Regions from separate parts of the Halomonas sp. I1 genome, predicted to be linked through region 1. Evidence: predicted binding sites of a transcription regulator. Region 1 holds the regulator's gene; each other region holds the start of a gene.

The links. Region 1 encodes sigma-54, which starts transcription at its own class of promoters, with help from an activator protein. Its sites were predicted from a motif close to TGGCACNNNNNTTGCTNT; they were not measured.
Region 2: a site for sigma-54 is predicted at 3,231-3,248, ahead of hmpA (NO-inducible flavohemoprotein). Genes of this name have one in related genera too.
Region 3: a site for sigma-54 is predicted at 1,904-1,921, ahead of speB (agmatinase). Genes of this name have one in related genera too.

The regions. Positions count from the first base shown of each region.
Region 1 is NZ_JAVXUS010000023.1:47,939-53,351, forward strand. Features, by position in the region: gene lptC (LPS export ABC transporter periplasmic protein LptC) at 1-542, shown strand, start outside; gene lptA (lipopolysaccharide transport periplasmic protein LptA) at 539-1,069, shown strand; gene lptB (LPS export ABC transporter ATP-binding protein) at 1,066-1,791, shown strand; gene RSO41_RS17205 (RNA polymerase factor sigma-54) at 1,973-3,394, shown strand; gene hpf (ribosome hibernation-promoting factor, HPF/YfiA family) at 3,496-3,807, shown strand; gene RSO41_RS17215 (PTS sugar transporter subunit IIA) at 3,814-4,293, shown strand; gene rapZ (RNase adapter RapZ) at 4,345-5,274, shown strand; gene RSO41_RS17225 (HPr family phosphocarrier protein) at 5,279-5,413, shown strand, end outside.
Region 2 is NZ_JAVXUS010000009.1:116,057-121,469, forward strand. Features, by position in the region: gene RSO41_RS11380 (NAD(P)-dependent alcohol dehydrogenase) at 1-694, opposite strand, end outside; gene RSO41_RS11385 (AraC family transcriptional regulator) at 1,018-1,929, shown strand; gene hmpA (NO-inducible flavohemoprotein) at 2,000-3,184, opposite strand; gene norR (nitric oxide reductase transcriptional regulator NorR) at 3,466-5,004, shown strand; gene RSO41_RS11400 (biotin/lipoyl-binding protein) at 4,965-5,141, opposite strand.
Region 3 is NZ_JAVXUS010000006.1:87,727-93,139, forward strand. Features, by position in the region: gene RSO41_RS09265 (YjiH family protein) at 1-849, opposite strand, end outside; gene speB (agmatinase) at 916-1,866, opposite strand; gene RSO41_RS09275 (sigma-54 interaction domain-containing protein) at 2,038-3,453, shown strand; gene RSO41_RS09280 (YfcC family protein) at 3,532-4,920, shown strand; gene RSO41_RS09285 (DUF1028 domain-containing protein) at 4,923-5,413, shown strand, end outside.

The DNA of each region.
Region 1 (5,413 bases):
TCCTGTTGCTTCTGGGCGGCGGCCTGGCCCTGCTCGACTCTCGCGACACCGATGCTCCCGGCCCGGTGCCACAGGATGCTGCCGGCGAACCGGACTACTACCTGGAAGACGTCGAGGCGACGCGTTTCGATGCCGAGGGGCGCCCCCACCAGCACCTGGTCACGCCACGCCTGGTGCACACGCCCGTCGACGACGTCACGCGCCTGGAAAATCCCGATGTCAGACTCCGCGACAATGATGGCCGACGCTGGCTCGCCCGAGCCGAGAAGGGCCGTCTGGAAACCGGCGGCAACCCTCTGGTGCTCGCTGGCGACGTCCACCTGGAGGCCCCCGAGGAACGCTGGCACCTGACCACCCGGACGCTGCACTACGATGCCGATACCGGCCATGCATGGAGCGACACGCCCACTACCGTGAGCCAGCCTCCTCAATCGATGCGAGGCCAACGGTTCGATGCCTGGCTCCATGACAATCGCGTTCGACTGACCGACAATGTCCGCGGCCACCATCCGCCGGCAACCGACGAGGACCCCGAGCCATGACGCGACAGTCCCTCGCCCCCCTGCTGGGCCTGACATTGACCATGCTGACGCTTGCTGCCCCCCCGGCACTGGCGCTGGAGGGTGACGCCAGCGCGCCGATTCAGGTCGAAGCCGACCGGCTGGATCTCGATGACCGTGCCGGCACCGCCGTCTATCAAGGCGATGTCCGCATCCAGCAAGGCAGCATGCGCCTGACCGGCGCACGAGTGGAAATCCGCCGCAACGACGCCGGCCAGTTGAGCCAGGCCATCGCCACCGGCGAACGTGCCTACATCGAACAGAAGCCCGCCCCCGACGAACCGCTGGTGCGCGGCTGGGGGCAGCGCATCGTCTACCATGTGGCCGAGCGCCGCATGGAGCTCGTCGATCAAGCCGAACTCCACCAGGGTGGCGACACCTTCGATGGCGGCTATCTGGAGTACTTCCTCGACCGCCGCGTGGTACAGGCGCGTTCCTCTGCCGAGGGCGTCGAAGGAAACCAGCGGGTACGCATGACCCTGGAACCCGAGCAACAGGATTCCCAATGAAAACGCTTCATGCTCGCCACCTGGCCAAGAGCTACAAGCGTCGCCGCGTGGTCCACGATATCAGCCTGGCGATCGGCCAGGGGCACATCATCGGCCTGCTCGGCCCCAACGGTGCCGGCAAGACCACCTCCTTCTACATGATCGTGGGCCTGGTCCGCGCCGATGCCGGCGAAGTCGCCATCGATGATCACGACCTGTCCGACGCCGCCATGCACGAACGCGCCCACGCCGGCATCGGCTATCTGCCCCAGGAAGCCTCGATCTTTCGCAAGCTGAGCGTGGCCGACAACATCATGGCCATCCTCGAGATGCGCAAGGACCTCGATCGCGCCGGCCGCCGAGCCCGCCTGGAGTCGCTGCTGGAGGACTTTCACGTCACCCACATCCGTGACAACGCGGGCATGACCCTGTCCGGTGGCGAGCGACGCCGAGTGGAAATCGCGCGCGCCCTGGCAACCGAACCCGATTTCATCCTGCTGGACGAGCCCTTCGCGGGCGTGGACCCGATTTCCGTCGGTGAAATCAAGGACATCATCCGCCAGCTAAAGGCACGCGGCATTGGCGTACTGATCACCGATCACAATGTTCGCGAGACGCTCGATATCTGTGATGGCGCCTACATCGTCGGCGACGGGCAGATCATCGCCGAAGGCAACGCCGAGGCGATCCTCGCCAACCAACGAGTACGTGACGTCTACCTGGGCCAGGATTTCCGGCTCTGAGTCGCCCCTGCCAAGCGCTGATGCGCCTCGTGGAATCACAACAAACTGATATAAAGAGAACTTTATCTCCGAGGCATGCTAATTGCCAATGGCATGATAATTGCTTTTAACAAGGCTTGCATGCGCCGACCCAGCGGACTAGGGTGGGGGTTTCTCGCACGTTGAGCGGATCTCTTTCCCTATGGCCATGAAGGCTTCCCTGCAACTGCGGCTCGGCACCCAGCTGACCATGACGCCCCAACTGCAGCAGGCCATCGCCCTGCTGCAGCTCTCCACCCTCGATCTTCGCCAGGAGGTCCAGCAGGCCCTGGAATCCAACCCCATGCTGGAGCTCGACGACGATTTCGGCGAACAGGCCGTCAGCGATGCCCCCGAGGATGACTGGGCCAGCGAGATTCCCGATGACTTGACCGTCGACAGCGACTGGTCCGACACCTACCAGGACGCCGGATTGGGAAGCCTGGGAGGCACCGGCAGTGGCGAAGCTCCCGACTTCGAGCGCCAGGCGGCCGGCCAGAGCCTGCAGGGCCACCTGGCCTGGCAACTGGCCATGAGCGGCCTGGACGAACGCGCGTCGCGTATCGCCGAGAGCCTGATCGACGCGGTCAACGACGACGGCTACCTGGACCAGCCTCTGGACGAGATCCGTGACGGCCTGCGCGCCCAGGGACTGGAAGGACTATCCAGTCGCGAAGTCGAAACGGTGCTGCTTCAAGTGCAGCAGTTCGACCCCACCGGCGTCTTCGCCCGCGACCTGCGGGAGTGCCTACTGCTGCAGCTTGCGGCCCTGCCCCAGGACACTCCCCGACTTCCTCAGGCTCGGCGTCTGGCCCGCCAGTTCCTCGAGGCGCTGGCCGGCGATGACCGGCGTCTGCTGAAACGACGCCTCAGCCTGGACGATGAGGCCCTCGACGAAGCCATCGCCCTGATCCGAGACCTCGACCCCCGCCCGGGCAGCGCCTTTGCCAGCGAGAGCGACGACTATGTCATTCCCGACCTGGTCGCCCGACGCACCGAAGATGGTTGGCAGGTCGAGCTCAATCCCGACGCCATGCCGCGCCTGCGCATTCAGCCCGACTATGCCGCCTTGATCCGGCGCGCCGACAAGAGCCAGGACAACCAGTTCCTCAAGGACCACCTCCAGGAAGCACGCTGGCTACTCAAGAGCCTGGCCAGTCGCAACGACACCCTTCTTCGGGTCGGCCGCGAGATCATGGTCCGCCAACTGGATTTCCTGGAACACGGCGAGGAGGCCATGAAACCGCTCATACTGGCCGACATCGCCCAGACCGTCGAGATGCACGAATCGACCATTTCCCGGGTGACCACCCAGAAATACATCCACACACCGCGTGGCGTGTTCGAGCTCAAGTATTTCTTCTCCAGTCATGTCGGCGGGGGCGACGATGCGCACTCCAGCACTGCCATTCGCGCCCGAATCCGCAAGCTCATTCAGGAAGAATCGACACGCAAGCCGCTTTCCGACAACAGACTTGTCACCCTGCTCGCCGAGGAAGGCATCGATGTGGCACGACGAACCGTGGCCAAGTACCGTGAATCGATGAACATCCCCTCCTCGAGCCAGCGCAAACGCCTTCGCTGAGCGTTTACCACGGGACGTCACCGACGGCATTGCGCAGGGGGTTTGCTCGACTCCAAAAAGGGTTACAATCGAGTCACCACCCAAGGAGCAAGGAGCGTGTCATGCAAGTCAACCTCACCGGCCATCATGTGGAATTGACCGACGCCCTGCGTGACTATGTCCAAGAGAAGCTCGCGCGCCTCGAACGTCATTACGACAACATCACCACCGTGCAAGTCACGCTCTCCGTGGAGAAAGAACGTCAACAGGCTGCCTGTACCCTGCATGCTGCTGGTGCCGACCTGCATGCCGAAGCAATGGACGGCGACATGTACGCCGCCATCGATGCCCTCGCCGACAAGCTCGATCGCCAGTTGGTGAAACACAAGGAAAAATCCCAGGCGCGCGCCCAGGGCGCCGCCGGCGCACGCTGACCCGTCATGACTCTGGAAACCATCCTTCCCCCCGAGCGCACCCTTTTCGATGTCCCCGGGGGGAGCAAAAAGCGCGTACTGGAATTCTTCAGCACCTTCATCGCTCAGAACACACCCAGCCTCGACAGTCAGGAGGTTTTCAGCCGACTGATCGGTCGCGAGCGTCTGGGCAGCACGGGCATCGGACACGGAGTGGCCATCCCCCACTCCCGCAACCCGCACTGCAAGGCCCCCATCGCCGGCTTCCTGAAGCTCGCCGACCCGATCGACTTCGATGCGGTCGACGGCGACCCCGTCGATCTGGTGTTCGTGCTGCTGGTTCCCGAGCAGGCCGACGACGCCCACCTGGCGTTGCTCGGCCAGGTCGCTGCCGTGATGAATGATGCCGACACACGCAATGCCCTGCGGCGCGCCGATAGCCAGCATGCCCTGCACGAACGACTCGTCGAGGCCATACGCCGGCAGGCGCCGGCCGAACACGACTGACGGCCCCCGTTCCCGGGCCATCCGGCCAGCCATTCGACCAGGAGATCCGCCATGCAGATCGTGATCATCAGCGGCCGTTCGGGCTCGGGCAAGTCGATCGCCCTGCAGGCGCTGGAGGATCTCGGCTTCTACGCTATCGACAATCTGCCGGCCATGCTGCTCGGCTCGCTGGTGGATGAGCTGCACGATGCCCAGGCACGCAGCTCCATCGCCGTCAGCATCGATGCCCGCAACCTGCCACATGCCCTGCAACGCTTTCCGACGCTACTCCATGAGTTGCGCGACAGGAAGGTTCAGTGTCAGGTGGTCTACCTCACCACCGATGCGCGCATCCTGCTCGAACGCTACTCGGCCACTCGACGACGCCACCCGTTGACCCGCAACAACCGGATGACGCTGGCCGAGGCCATCGACCAGGAAGAAGCTTCCCTGGCAGACATCCGCGACCTCGCCGACCTGGTGATCGATACGTCACGACTCTCGGTGCATGACCTGCGCGGCCGCCTCGCCGACCAGGTGGCCGACCGCGGACAGGAAGCCCTGGCCTTGACCATCGAGTCCTTCGGCTTCAAGCGCGGTGTTCCCCTCGACGCCGATATCGTCTTCGATGCGCGCTGCCTGCCGAACCCCTACTGGGACCCGTCATTGCGCGATGCCACCGGGCGTGACTCGAGCGTCATCGACTTTCTCGACGGCTACCCGATGGTCGACGAGATGCGCCGGGACATCCTGGCCTGGATAGAACGCTGGCTACCGCGCTACCTGGCCAGCCAACGCAGTTATCTCACCGTAGCCATCGGTTGCACCGGCGGCCAGCATCGTTCGGTCTACCTGGCCGAGCGCCTGGCCCACGACCTGGCCGTTCAGCAGCCCAGCGTCCGCCTGCGCCACCGCGAACTGGGCATTCATCTCAGCCGCCTCCCCTCGGAAACGACGTCCACCCCCGAGCAGGACGATCACGACCAAGAAAAGGAATCCTGAGTCCGTGCCGAGTCGCAAGCTCACTCTGACCAACAAGCGCGGCTTGCACGCCCGTGCCGCCACCCGCCTGGTTCAATGCTGTCAGCCCTATAACGCCACCGTCACCGTCACCCACGGCGGCCAGACAGCCGACGCCGGC
Region 2 (5,413 bases), on a different contig from region 1:
TCTGGGCGGCATCACCGGAGACGACCACATGGTCGGCGCCGTGACGACGGGCTTCCTCGACCTTGGCCTCGGAGCGAGTGAAGACGGTGACCTCGGCACCCAGCGCCTTGGCCAGCTTGACGCCCATGTGGCCGAGGCCGCCCATGCCGATCACCCCGACCTTGTGGCCGGCCTTGACGCCATAGTGCCTGAGCGGCGAATAGGTCGTGATGCCGGCGCAGAGGATGGGGGCGGCGGCGGCCGGGTCGAGGCCTTCGGGCATGCGCAGCACGAAGTGCTCGCTGACGACGACGCTGTCCGAGTAGCCGCCCTGGGTCATGGTGCCGTCCTGGCGGTCATCGCTGCCGTAGGTCATGGTGAAGCCTTCGAGGCAGAACTGCTCGACGCCGTCCTGGCAGGGCTGACAGTGGCGGCAGGAATCGACCATGCAACCGACACCGACCATGTCGCCGACCTGGAAGCGGCTGACGTCGTCACCCACGGCGGTGACGCGGCCGACGATCTCGTGGCCGGGCACGATGGGGAAGCGTGTCATGCCCCAGTCGTTGCGGGCGAAGTGCAGGTCACTGTGGCAGACGCCGCAGTAGAGGATCTCGATGGCGACGTCGTCCGGGCGCGGCTGACGGCGCTCGAAGGCGAAGGGGGCCAGGGGCTGGTCGGCCGCATGGGCCGCATAGGCACGAGTCTGACTCATGAATGGCTCTCCTGTCGGTCTGTGATGCCTCGGGGTGAGGCTGGGCTCATTATGGAAGCGGCGAGGGGCGCTGAGGACCGACGTTCCTCCGGATTTTTTGCCCGTTTCTCCGAGAGGTGGCGTCCTTCTGTACCGTGGAAGCGCTGATGCCGCCATCATGTAGCCCCGAGGCGACAAGAAATTATCATGGCGCTGGTCGAGCCCGCCGTGAATCCACGTTTCTCTCGCATTTTTGCTACTTTCTACGAACTCGCTTTTGCCCGTCATGAAGGGGCGGCCCGATGAATCTTCGATGGCCCCGGGCATGGAGGAAGGATTTCAGGATGCATATCACAGAATCTCACGCCGGTTCGCTGGTCGATCTGCTGGCGCCCCTGGTCGAGGGTGACGGCTATACGCCGACCCAGCTGCCCGGGGTGTCCTTGATGGCCATGCATCGGCCGAGCGGCCGCACGCCGATGATCTACGAGCCGAGCCTGATCATCGTGGCCCAGGGGTACAAGATCGGCTACCTGGGGGACCGGGAGATCCACTATGGCCCCGGGCAATATCTGGTGCAGACGCTGCCGCTGCCTTTCGAGTGCGAGACCCATGCCTCCGCTGAAGCACCCTTGCTGGGGGTGGCGGTGCACCTCGATCCGGCGTTGCTCGGCGAGCTGGTGACGATGATCGGTGAAGGGGGCGGCCAGCCTTCGAGCGAGGTTGAAGCGTCGCCGGTGCCGATGGCGTCGGTATCGATGACCGATGGCATGCAGGGAGCGGTGGAGCGGCTGTTGAGGACCCTGCACGATCCCGCCGAGACGGCTGCCATGGGGGCGTCGCGAGTGCGGGACGTGGTGTTCGAAGCCTTGAGGGGCCGACAGGGGCCGGCGCTTCGTGCTCTGGTGCTGCACCAGGGGCACTACTCGCGCATCGTCCAGGTGTTGTCGCGGCTGCATACCCGCTATGCGGACGAGGTGTCGGTGGAGGCGCTGGCTCGTCAGGCGAACATGAGCCCGTCGACCTTCCATCAGCATTTCAAGGAAATCGTGCAGGCATCGCCACTGCAGTACTTGAAGCGGCTGCGATTGCTCAAGGCGCAACAGCTGCTGGCTCAGAAGACCTGCAACGTGAATCAGGCGGCCTCGGCGGTGGGGTATCGCAGCGTTTCGCAGTTCAGCCGCGACTACAAGCGCTACTTCGGAATCTCGCCCTTGCAGCATCGCCAGGAAGAGCGAGCATTGCGGGTTTCGTGAGGGTGGGCGCGCGGCCTGGCCGGACAGCCGCCGGGCGGCGACTGTCCGGTGTGGCGCGCGTGGCCTGTCGTCAGGCGGCTTCGAGAGCGCGGGAAGGACCGAAATGCTCGAAGTGGCGGCGCTCTTCAGGCACGCCCAGTGCTTGCAGGTATCCATCGACGGCAACCATGAAGCCCTGTGGCCCGACGAAGTAGCAGTGCGGCGTGCCGGCGGGCAGGTGGCGGGCGATCAGGTCGTGATGCACGCGTCCGACATGATCGACAGCGGCGCCATCGTCGGTCTGCTCGTAGACCGTGATGACCCGCAGATGATCGGGATAGTCGCGTGCCAGGGCGTTGACGTCATCGCCGAAGGCGTGATGATCGCCATCCAGTGCCGCATGCAGGTAGACGACCTGTCGTCCCTGTTCCAGCGCCTGGCGAAGCAGCGACAGCATGGGCGTCTGGCCGACGCCGCCGCTGAGCAGCATGACCGGATCGTGTCCCTCCTCGGGCAGAGTCAGGTCACCGGCGGGCGGCAGCAGCTCGATACGGTCGCCGACACTCAGGGCCTCGTGAAAGTGGCGGCTGACGACCCCGTCGGCTTCGCGCTTGATGGAAATGCGATAGCTGCGGCCATTGGGATAGGCCGACAGGCTGTAGTGCCGATAGACCGGCTTGCCGTCGATCATGAGGCGGACGCCGATGAACTGGCCGGGCTGGAAGGCGGCTACGGGACGCCCATCCTCCGGCTCCAGAATGAAGGAGCGGATGACAGCGCTTTCCTGGCGAGTGTCGGCGATCCGGAAGGACCTGGTACCGCGCCAGCCGCCGGTGGATTCGGCGAATTCGCGGTAACGCTGGCTCTCGAGATCGATCAGCAGATCGGCCAGTTCCTGATACAGCGCCCCCCAGGCATCGGCGATCTCTTCCGTGACGGCCTCGCTCAGGACGTCGCCGATGGCGGCCATCAGACACTCGCCGACGATCGGATACTGGTCGGGCTGGATGTTCAGCGAGACGTGCTTGTTGACCACGGTTTCCAGGGTGCGCCGTGCCCTGGCGGGTTCCTTGCGCAGCTGGACATAGGCCAGGACCGCGCCGGCCAGGGCCCGCGGCTGCCCGCCGTTGGCCTGGTGAGCCTGGTTGAAGAGCGGCTCGACCTCGGGGTAGCGCTCGAACATCAATGGATAGAAGCGTTGGGTGATGGTCGTGAGGTGCTCGGCAACGACGGGGGCGGTGGCGTCGATGATGTCTTCCTGTGCACGTGTCAGCATGGTTCGCGTCAGCCTCGATTCAGGATGTGGGTGGAGACACCCTGTAGGAGCAAGGGGTGTTCCACCTCGCTGTCATTGCGACACTTCGTCACATGGTTGGCTATAACTGTCTGTCGTATATCGAATTCCAGGATGCTTCCAAGCATCTGTCAGTGAGCTCATACTCGGTTTTCGGCCTGGAAGTGTTTAAATGACACTGGTCGATATGACATTGGTAGTGTCATTATGACAATTGACTGTCATAGTCTCGTTATCATGTCGGCCTATCGGAGGGGGAGCGAATGACGGAGTTTCTCAAGGCGCTGCGTACGCTGTTGGCCCAGCTCGCGGAGCATGAGGCGTCCGAGGTGCACTGGGGCCACCTGCTCCGGGCCCTGGTAGGAGACTTTCCCGCCGATGCCAGCACCCTGATGGTGATGGATGGCGATGCCTTGCGACCGGTGGCGCTGCTGGGACTCAATGATGAGGTGCGCGGGCGACGCTTCGCGTTGCAGGACCACCCTCGGCTTGCCGCGATCGCCAGCCATCCCGGGGTATGTCGATTTCCCCATGACAGTCCGCTGCCGGACCCTTTCGATGGTTTGATCGATGAGGACCTCAGCGACGTGCATGACTGCCTCGGCGTCGCGCTGCGCGATGAGGAGCGACTGACGGGCCTGTTGACGCTGGATGCGCTCGAGCCGGGGTGTCTGGACGGCCTCGATGACGATCAACTGCTGAGTATCGCGCGGCTACTGGGCACCTGCCTGCGCCTGGCCGAGCGGTTGCGCACGACCCGTACCCGTCTCAGCGAGGCCTTGACTCAAGCGTCGTCTTCCGAGGTCGGCTGGCGCTGGAACAGTCGCGCCATGCGCCAGCTCGATAATGCCATCGAGCTGGTGGCGCCCACCGACATGAGCGTGCTGCTGCATGGGGAAACGGGGGTGGGCAAGGAGTTGGCGGTACGTGCCCTGCATCGGCGCTCGGGCCGCCACCAGGGGCCGCTGGTCAAGGTCAACTGCGCCGCTCTGACGGAGAGCCTGATCGAGAGCGAGCTGTTCGGCCATCGGCGCGGCGCCTTCTCCGGGGCGACCGAGGACCGGCGGGGTCACTTCGCGATGGCGGATGGCGGCACCCTGATGCTCGACGAGATCGGCGAGCTGCCGTTGTCACTTCAACCCAAGCTGTTGCGCGTGCTGCAGGAAGGCGAGATTCAGCCGCTGGGGAGCGAAACGCCATGCCAGGTCGATGTGCGGGTCGTCGCCGTCACCAACCGCGATCTCGAGGCCGAAGTCGAGGCCGGCCGATTCCGCGCGGACCTCTATCATCGGCTGAGTGCCTTTCCCCTGCATGTGCCGCCCCTTCGGGATCGCCCCGAGGATATTCCGCTGCTGGTCGGCCATTTTCTCGAGATCAACAGGGTTCGTCTGGGGCTCAACAACCTGCGGCTGCAGGCGGAGGCCGAGACGGCGCTGCTGGCCTGGCACTGGCCGGGCAATGTGCGGGAACTCGAACATACGCTGGCCAGGGCGGCCTTACGGGCGCTGGGAGATCATGAAACGCCGGCGACCGCTGATCGGCGCCAGGCCGTGGCACTGATCACGCCTGACCACCTCGACCTGCCTGATGACGGCGGCGCGGCGGTCTCCATGCGTGCCCATGCAGTATCGGCCGGGCCGTCGCTGTCGCTGAAGGAAGCGACCGAGGCGTTTCAGCGGCATCACATCCAGGCAAGCCTGCGCGATCATGACGGCAACTGGGCGGCGTCGGCCCGGGCACTGGGCATGGACCCGGGCAATCTTCATCGGCTGGCCAGGCGATTGGGCCTGAAGGCGTCGTGACATCCCGCCCGGCGCTGTTCGAGCTGGGTGCGCAGCGCCTCGAGCTCCGCCAGCAGCTGCCCGGCTTCCACGCTGTCGCCGACATCCACGTGCAGCTCGGTGAGCTGACCGGAGACCTGGGCGGTCTGCCATTGCACCGCCGGGGCCGAGGTCAGCCCCAGCGCCAGCCGGCGACCAGCAACAGGGCGACGAGGATCAGCAACGACAGGGTCATTTTCGGGCGACGGCGCACCCAGAAACTAATGAGAACGATTCATGACCTTGGCGCGACAAGTTGCAAACAATATGGCTGAATTCGCATGAAAATGATCAGCGAGAGGCGAGAGGCGAGAGGCGAGAGGCGAGAGGCGAGAGGCGAGAGGCAGGGGGAAGCGTGGAAGGCTTCCCAAGCGTGAGATTGGACGCGAAC
Region 3 (5,413 bases), on a different contig from region 1:
CGGTTCGTAGTAGGTGTTCGGCTTGCGTGACAGCGGCGGCAGGCGCGGCACGATTACCGCGGCGACCAGGCCGGCCACCACGACCGTCAGGTAGAAGGGAATGAAGAGGTGGTTGATGCCGATGAAACTGGTCACCAGCAGGGCGAAGGCGATGGAGACGATCGAGAAGTTGGTGGCGATCGCCGAGGCTTCACGCCGGTTGTAGTAGCCCTGTTCGTATTGCTGGGTGGTGATCAGCACGCCCACGGTGCCCGAGCCCATCCAGGAGGCGGTGGCGTCGATGGCGCTGCGGCCCGGCAGGCCGAAAATCTTGCGAAAGGGCGTGCGGACTAGGCTGCCGATGAACTCCATGAAGCCGAAGTCGACCAGGAAAGGCAGCAGCAGAGCGGCAAAGAAGAAGAAAGTCAGCAGGACCGGCGCCAGGTCGTTGAGCATCACCCCGCCGGTGAAGGAGGCGGTGATCACGTTCGGCCCGACCTGGAAGAAGGTCATCAACGCGAAGAGGGCGCCCAGCAGGCGCATCGCCATCCATAGTGGCGCCACGTCGAACAGTTCTCCCAGGGCGTTATCGCGGGCCCAGCCGGGCTTGGCGAACTTGACCAGCAGCGTCAGCAGCGCCGAAGCGCACAACACGACCGTCGCGATGGCGGGCAGGGAATCGCCGAGCATCGCCTTGAGGCCGTCGGCGAGCAGCCCCATGCCGATGTTGATGGTGTCGCCCGTCGAGAAGGGTACCAGGAACATGCCGATGCCGATCAAGGAGGGCACGAGGAACTTGAGCAGGCCGGCCTTGCCGATGGGGGCGCCGCCCGTCGCGGTATTCGGTGTGGAGTCGAGAGAGGAGGACATGGTGAAACCCTGTTTAGCGTTGTAATGGGATGCCCGGCCGGTGGGCCGGGCAATAATAGTCGGGTGTCAGTCGCGATGCTGGACGCCGGGCAGCACGCACAGCATCTCGTAGAGCAGGGTGGCGCCCATCAGTGCGGTGTTGCCGCTGGTGTCGTAGGGCGGGGCGACCTCGACGAGATCGCCGCCGACCACGTTGAGCCCCTGGGCGCCACGGACGATCTCGAGGCCCTGCTGGGCGGTCAGGCCGCCCATCTCCACGGTGCCGGTGCCCGGTGCCACCGAGGGGTCCAGGCCGTCGATATCGAAGGAGATGTAGACCGGGCGGTCGCCCATCTGCTCGCGAACTTCGGCCATCAGGGGCGCCAGTGACTTGTACCAGCACTCCTCGGCGGTGACGACGCGGAACCCCTGGTCGCGGCACCAGTCGAAATCGTCGGCCGCATAGCCGGTGCCGCGCAGGCCGATCTGGACGACGCGGTTGCTGTCCAGCAGACCTTCTTCCTGGGCACGGCGGAAGGGGCAGCCGTGAGCGACCTCTTCGCCGAACATCTGCTCGTTGATGTCGGCGTGGGCATCGATATGAATCAGCCCGACCGGGCCGTGCTTCTTGGCGATGGCGCGCAGCACGGGCCAGGTCAGGGTGTGGTCGCCGCCCAGGGTCAGGGGCACGCAGTCCTGGGCGAGCACGGCGTCATAGTGGCGCGTGATGATGTCGAGATTCTTGGGCAGGTTGAAGGTGTTGATCGGCACATCGCCGATATCGGCCACCTGCAGGCTGTCGAAGGGGGCGGCGCGGGTGGCCATGTTGTAGGGGCGCAGCATGCGCGATTCGTCGCGGATCTGGCGCGGTCCCAGGCGAGTGCCGGGACGGTTCGAGGTGCCGATGTCCATGGGGATGCCGAGAAAGGCGGCATCGAGGCCGGTGGCGTCGTCCTGAGTGGGCAGACGCATCATGGTGGAAGGGCCGCCGAAGCGCGGCATCTCGTTACCGCCGAGGGGCTGGTTGAAATCGCTCATGGTGGGCTTCCCGAGTCGTGGTGATTGTCTCCCGGTCCAAGCAGGAAGTGTGCCATAACGTTATTTTCCGTTTTTTCAGTTGGTTAGCGAATCTGTTGATTCAGTCGTGAATCGCTTTGGGCGGCTGGGTGATACACTTATGGATCAATGATCCAGAAATGAATCGATACCATGAGCGAGCTTGACTCCTTGACCCTGCGCACCATCATCGAAACCGCCCACGATCACTTCTTCGTGGTCGAGGCCGATGGACGAATACGCGATGTCAGTCCGGCAGCGGCGGCGGTATACGGCATGTCTCGCGAGGACCTCTGCCGCACCACGGTCCAGGCGCTGGAAGCCGAGGGGGTGCTGCGGCCCTCGGTCAGTCTGGAGGTGATGCGCACCGGCGAGCCGGCTCAGGTGGCGCAGATAACCAGCACGGGGCGTCGGGTCATCGCCCAGGCGCACCCGGTGTTCGATGCCGGCAAGCTTGTCGCCGTGGTCAGTCGCTCGATGGACCTCACCGACCTGCAGTTGCTGCAGGAGGAATATGCGCTGCTGCAGCGGCGCTTCAACGAACACCTGAGACGGGGTGGCGGTGAAGAGGCCGGCGCCGAGCTCGAACTGGCGGACCTGGAGGCTCGCAGCGGCCTGATGCGCGAGGTCGCGCTGTTGCTCAAGCGGGTGGCGCCGACGGATGCCACGGTGTTGATGCTCGGCGAGTCGGGCGTCGGCAAGACCGCCTTCGCGCGGCAGCTGCATCGCTGGAGTCCACGGCAGGCGGGGCCCTTCGTCGATGTCAACTGCGGGGCGATCCCCGAGAGTCTGTTCGAATCCGAGATGTTCGGCTATCGGCAGGGGGCCTTCAGTGGCGCCGCGCCGGGTGGCAAGGCGGGACTGATGGAGCAGGCCGAGGGCGGCACCCTGTTCCTGGATGAGGTCGGCGAGCTGCCGTTGCCGATGCAGGCCAAGCTGCTCAAGGTGATCCAGGACGGCTTCATCACGCGGCTCGGCGACACGCGAGCGAGGCGCGTCGACTTCCGCCTGGTGGTGGCCACCAACCAGGATCTGGCGCGTAGCGTCGAGGCCGGCCGATTCCGGCTGGATCTCTATTATCGTCTCAACGTCATTCCCGTGACCCTGCCGCCGTTGCGGGAGCGCCGCGAGGATATTCCCGGGCTGGTCGAGCGACACTTGCAGCGCCTCAACACGCGCTATGGTCGCGACAAGATCATCGCCCGGGATGCCTGGCAGATGTTGATGGGCCGGGAGTGGCCCGGCAACGTGCGCGAGCTCGAGAACTGGCTGGAACGGGCCTGGCTTTCGGCGAGGGAGGATGTGATTCGCCCTCGGCAAGAGGTCGAACAGACAGGGGGTGTCGAGCGAGTCGTGGCGCCGGCGGAGGAGGCCTCTTCCAGACGCCGTGGCCTTGCCGAGGGGGAGACGCTCCAGAATGCCCTGGCTCGCACCGAGCGGGATATCCTGGCCGGACTCTGTCGCGAGGCGGCTTCGACTTATGCCATCGCCGAGCGCCTCGGCATCAGCCAGCCCAGCGTGGTGAGAAAGCTGCGGCGGCATGGGTTGCGCATCGAGCGTTCGCGTTGATAGGGGATTCTTGACCCGTCAATTTATCATGATAAATTGACGGTGATGCTCGATCCCTGACCCAACAAGGACAACGACATGAGCCTACAAGAGCAGACGCTGCGCGAACGCAAGCCGTGGTACCGGACCGTTCCGGATCCCATGGTGCTGATCTTCCTCATCCTGGTCGCCACCTATGTGCTGACCTTCTTCATTCCCGCCGGCGAGTTCGAGCGTGTCATGCGTGACGGCCGTACCGCCGTGGTGCCGGATTCCTTTCAGTATCTGAAGGATGTGGCGTCGATCCATCCCTTCGATATCTTCGTGGCGATTCCCAAGGGGCTGATTTCGGCCTCGCAGTATCTGTTCATCGTCTTCATCGCCGGCGGACTGTTTCACATCCTGCAGAAGAGCGGAGCCCTGGAGAACGCCATCGGGGTGGCCGTGCGCCGCGTCGGCGTCGAACGGCGCAACGTCATCATCACCGTGGGTACCTTCATCTATGGTTTCTTCGGCGTCGCTGTAGGCTTCGAGAACAATATTGCCCTGGTGCCCATTGCCGTGCTGATTGCCAGTGCGATCGGCTGCTCGAGTCTGGTGGGAACGGCCATGGCGGTGGGCGGTATCGGCATCGGTTTCGCGCTGTCGCCGATCAACCCCTATACCGTGGGCGTGGCCCAGGGCATCGCCGAGCTGCCGACCTTCTCCGGTGCCTGGCTGCGCACCTTGTTGGTGGTGACGTCGCTGGCGCTGCTCTCGCTGTATATCTGCAAGCGCGTCACGCGCATGGACTTCGAGGAGTCGCCGCATGCCGAGACGTTGAGCAAGCACCTGAGTGACTATCGCATGAGCCGCCGCGACTGGCTCACCCTGGGCGTGTTCGTCGGTGGCCTGGTGGCCATGCTGTTCGGTGTCTTCATGTCCGGCTGGTACATCAATGAGATCGCCGGCATCTTTCTGCTGCTGGCGATCGTCATCGGTGCCATCAATGGCCTCGGGGCCAATGGCATCGTCAAGCAGATGATGGAAGGCGCGGCCGGTGTGACCGCCGGCGCCCTGGTGATCGGCGTGGCGGCATCCATTCAGGTGATTCTCGAGCAGGCCCAGATCATCGATACCATCGTCAACTCGCTGAGCAGCCTGATCGAGGGGATCCCGATCATGTTCGCGGCGGTCATGGCGAGCGTGGTGCAGGGCGTGATCAACCTCTTCGTGCCTTCCGGGTCGGGGCAGGCCCTGGTAACCATGCCGATCCTGGTGCCGGTGGCCGATCTGGTGGGCATGAGCCGCCAGTTGATGATCACCGCCTTCCAGGTCGGCGACGGCCTGACCAACCTGATCGTGCCGACCTCCGGTGGCACCCTGGCCATGCTGGCGCTGGGGCGGGTGTCCTATGCGCAGTGGCTCAAGGCCATCATGCCCTTCATGGCGCTGGTCTATCTGCTGTGCTGGGGCGGGCTGATCATCGGTCACCTGGCGGGCTACTGAGCATGACCCTGTCGCTGCTGCATGTGCATCCCGAGACCGGCACCGTGGCAAGCCTTGCCGCCACTGGCAGCGTGGCGGTGGGGGGCTACGTCAACCACTGCTGGCGGGGGCTCGGCGCCTGCGCCACCCAGGGCCTGGCGACCAATCCCTGGTACCCCGGGGGCGTCAGGCGTGGCCTCGAGCGCGGGATGACGGCGCAGCAGGCGCTTGATGATGTCATCGTCGCGGATGCCGGCGCAGCTCGGCGGCAGTGTCTGGTGATGGATGCCGCCGGTCGGGCGGCGCTGCACACCGGTACCGACAATCGCCCCGTGGTGGCTGCCACGCTCTATCCCGGGGTGGCTGCCGCCGGCAATATGCTGGCCAATGACGGTGTGGCCGATGCCATGGTGGCGGCCTTCCTGGCGGCCACCTGCGACGATCCCGACGCAGTGATGACGGATGGCGAAATGCCGCGTTTTCGCGAGACGCATGACGCCGAGCTGCTGGCGGC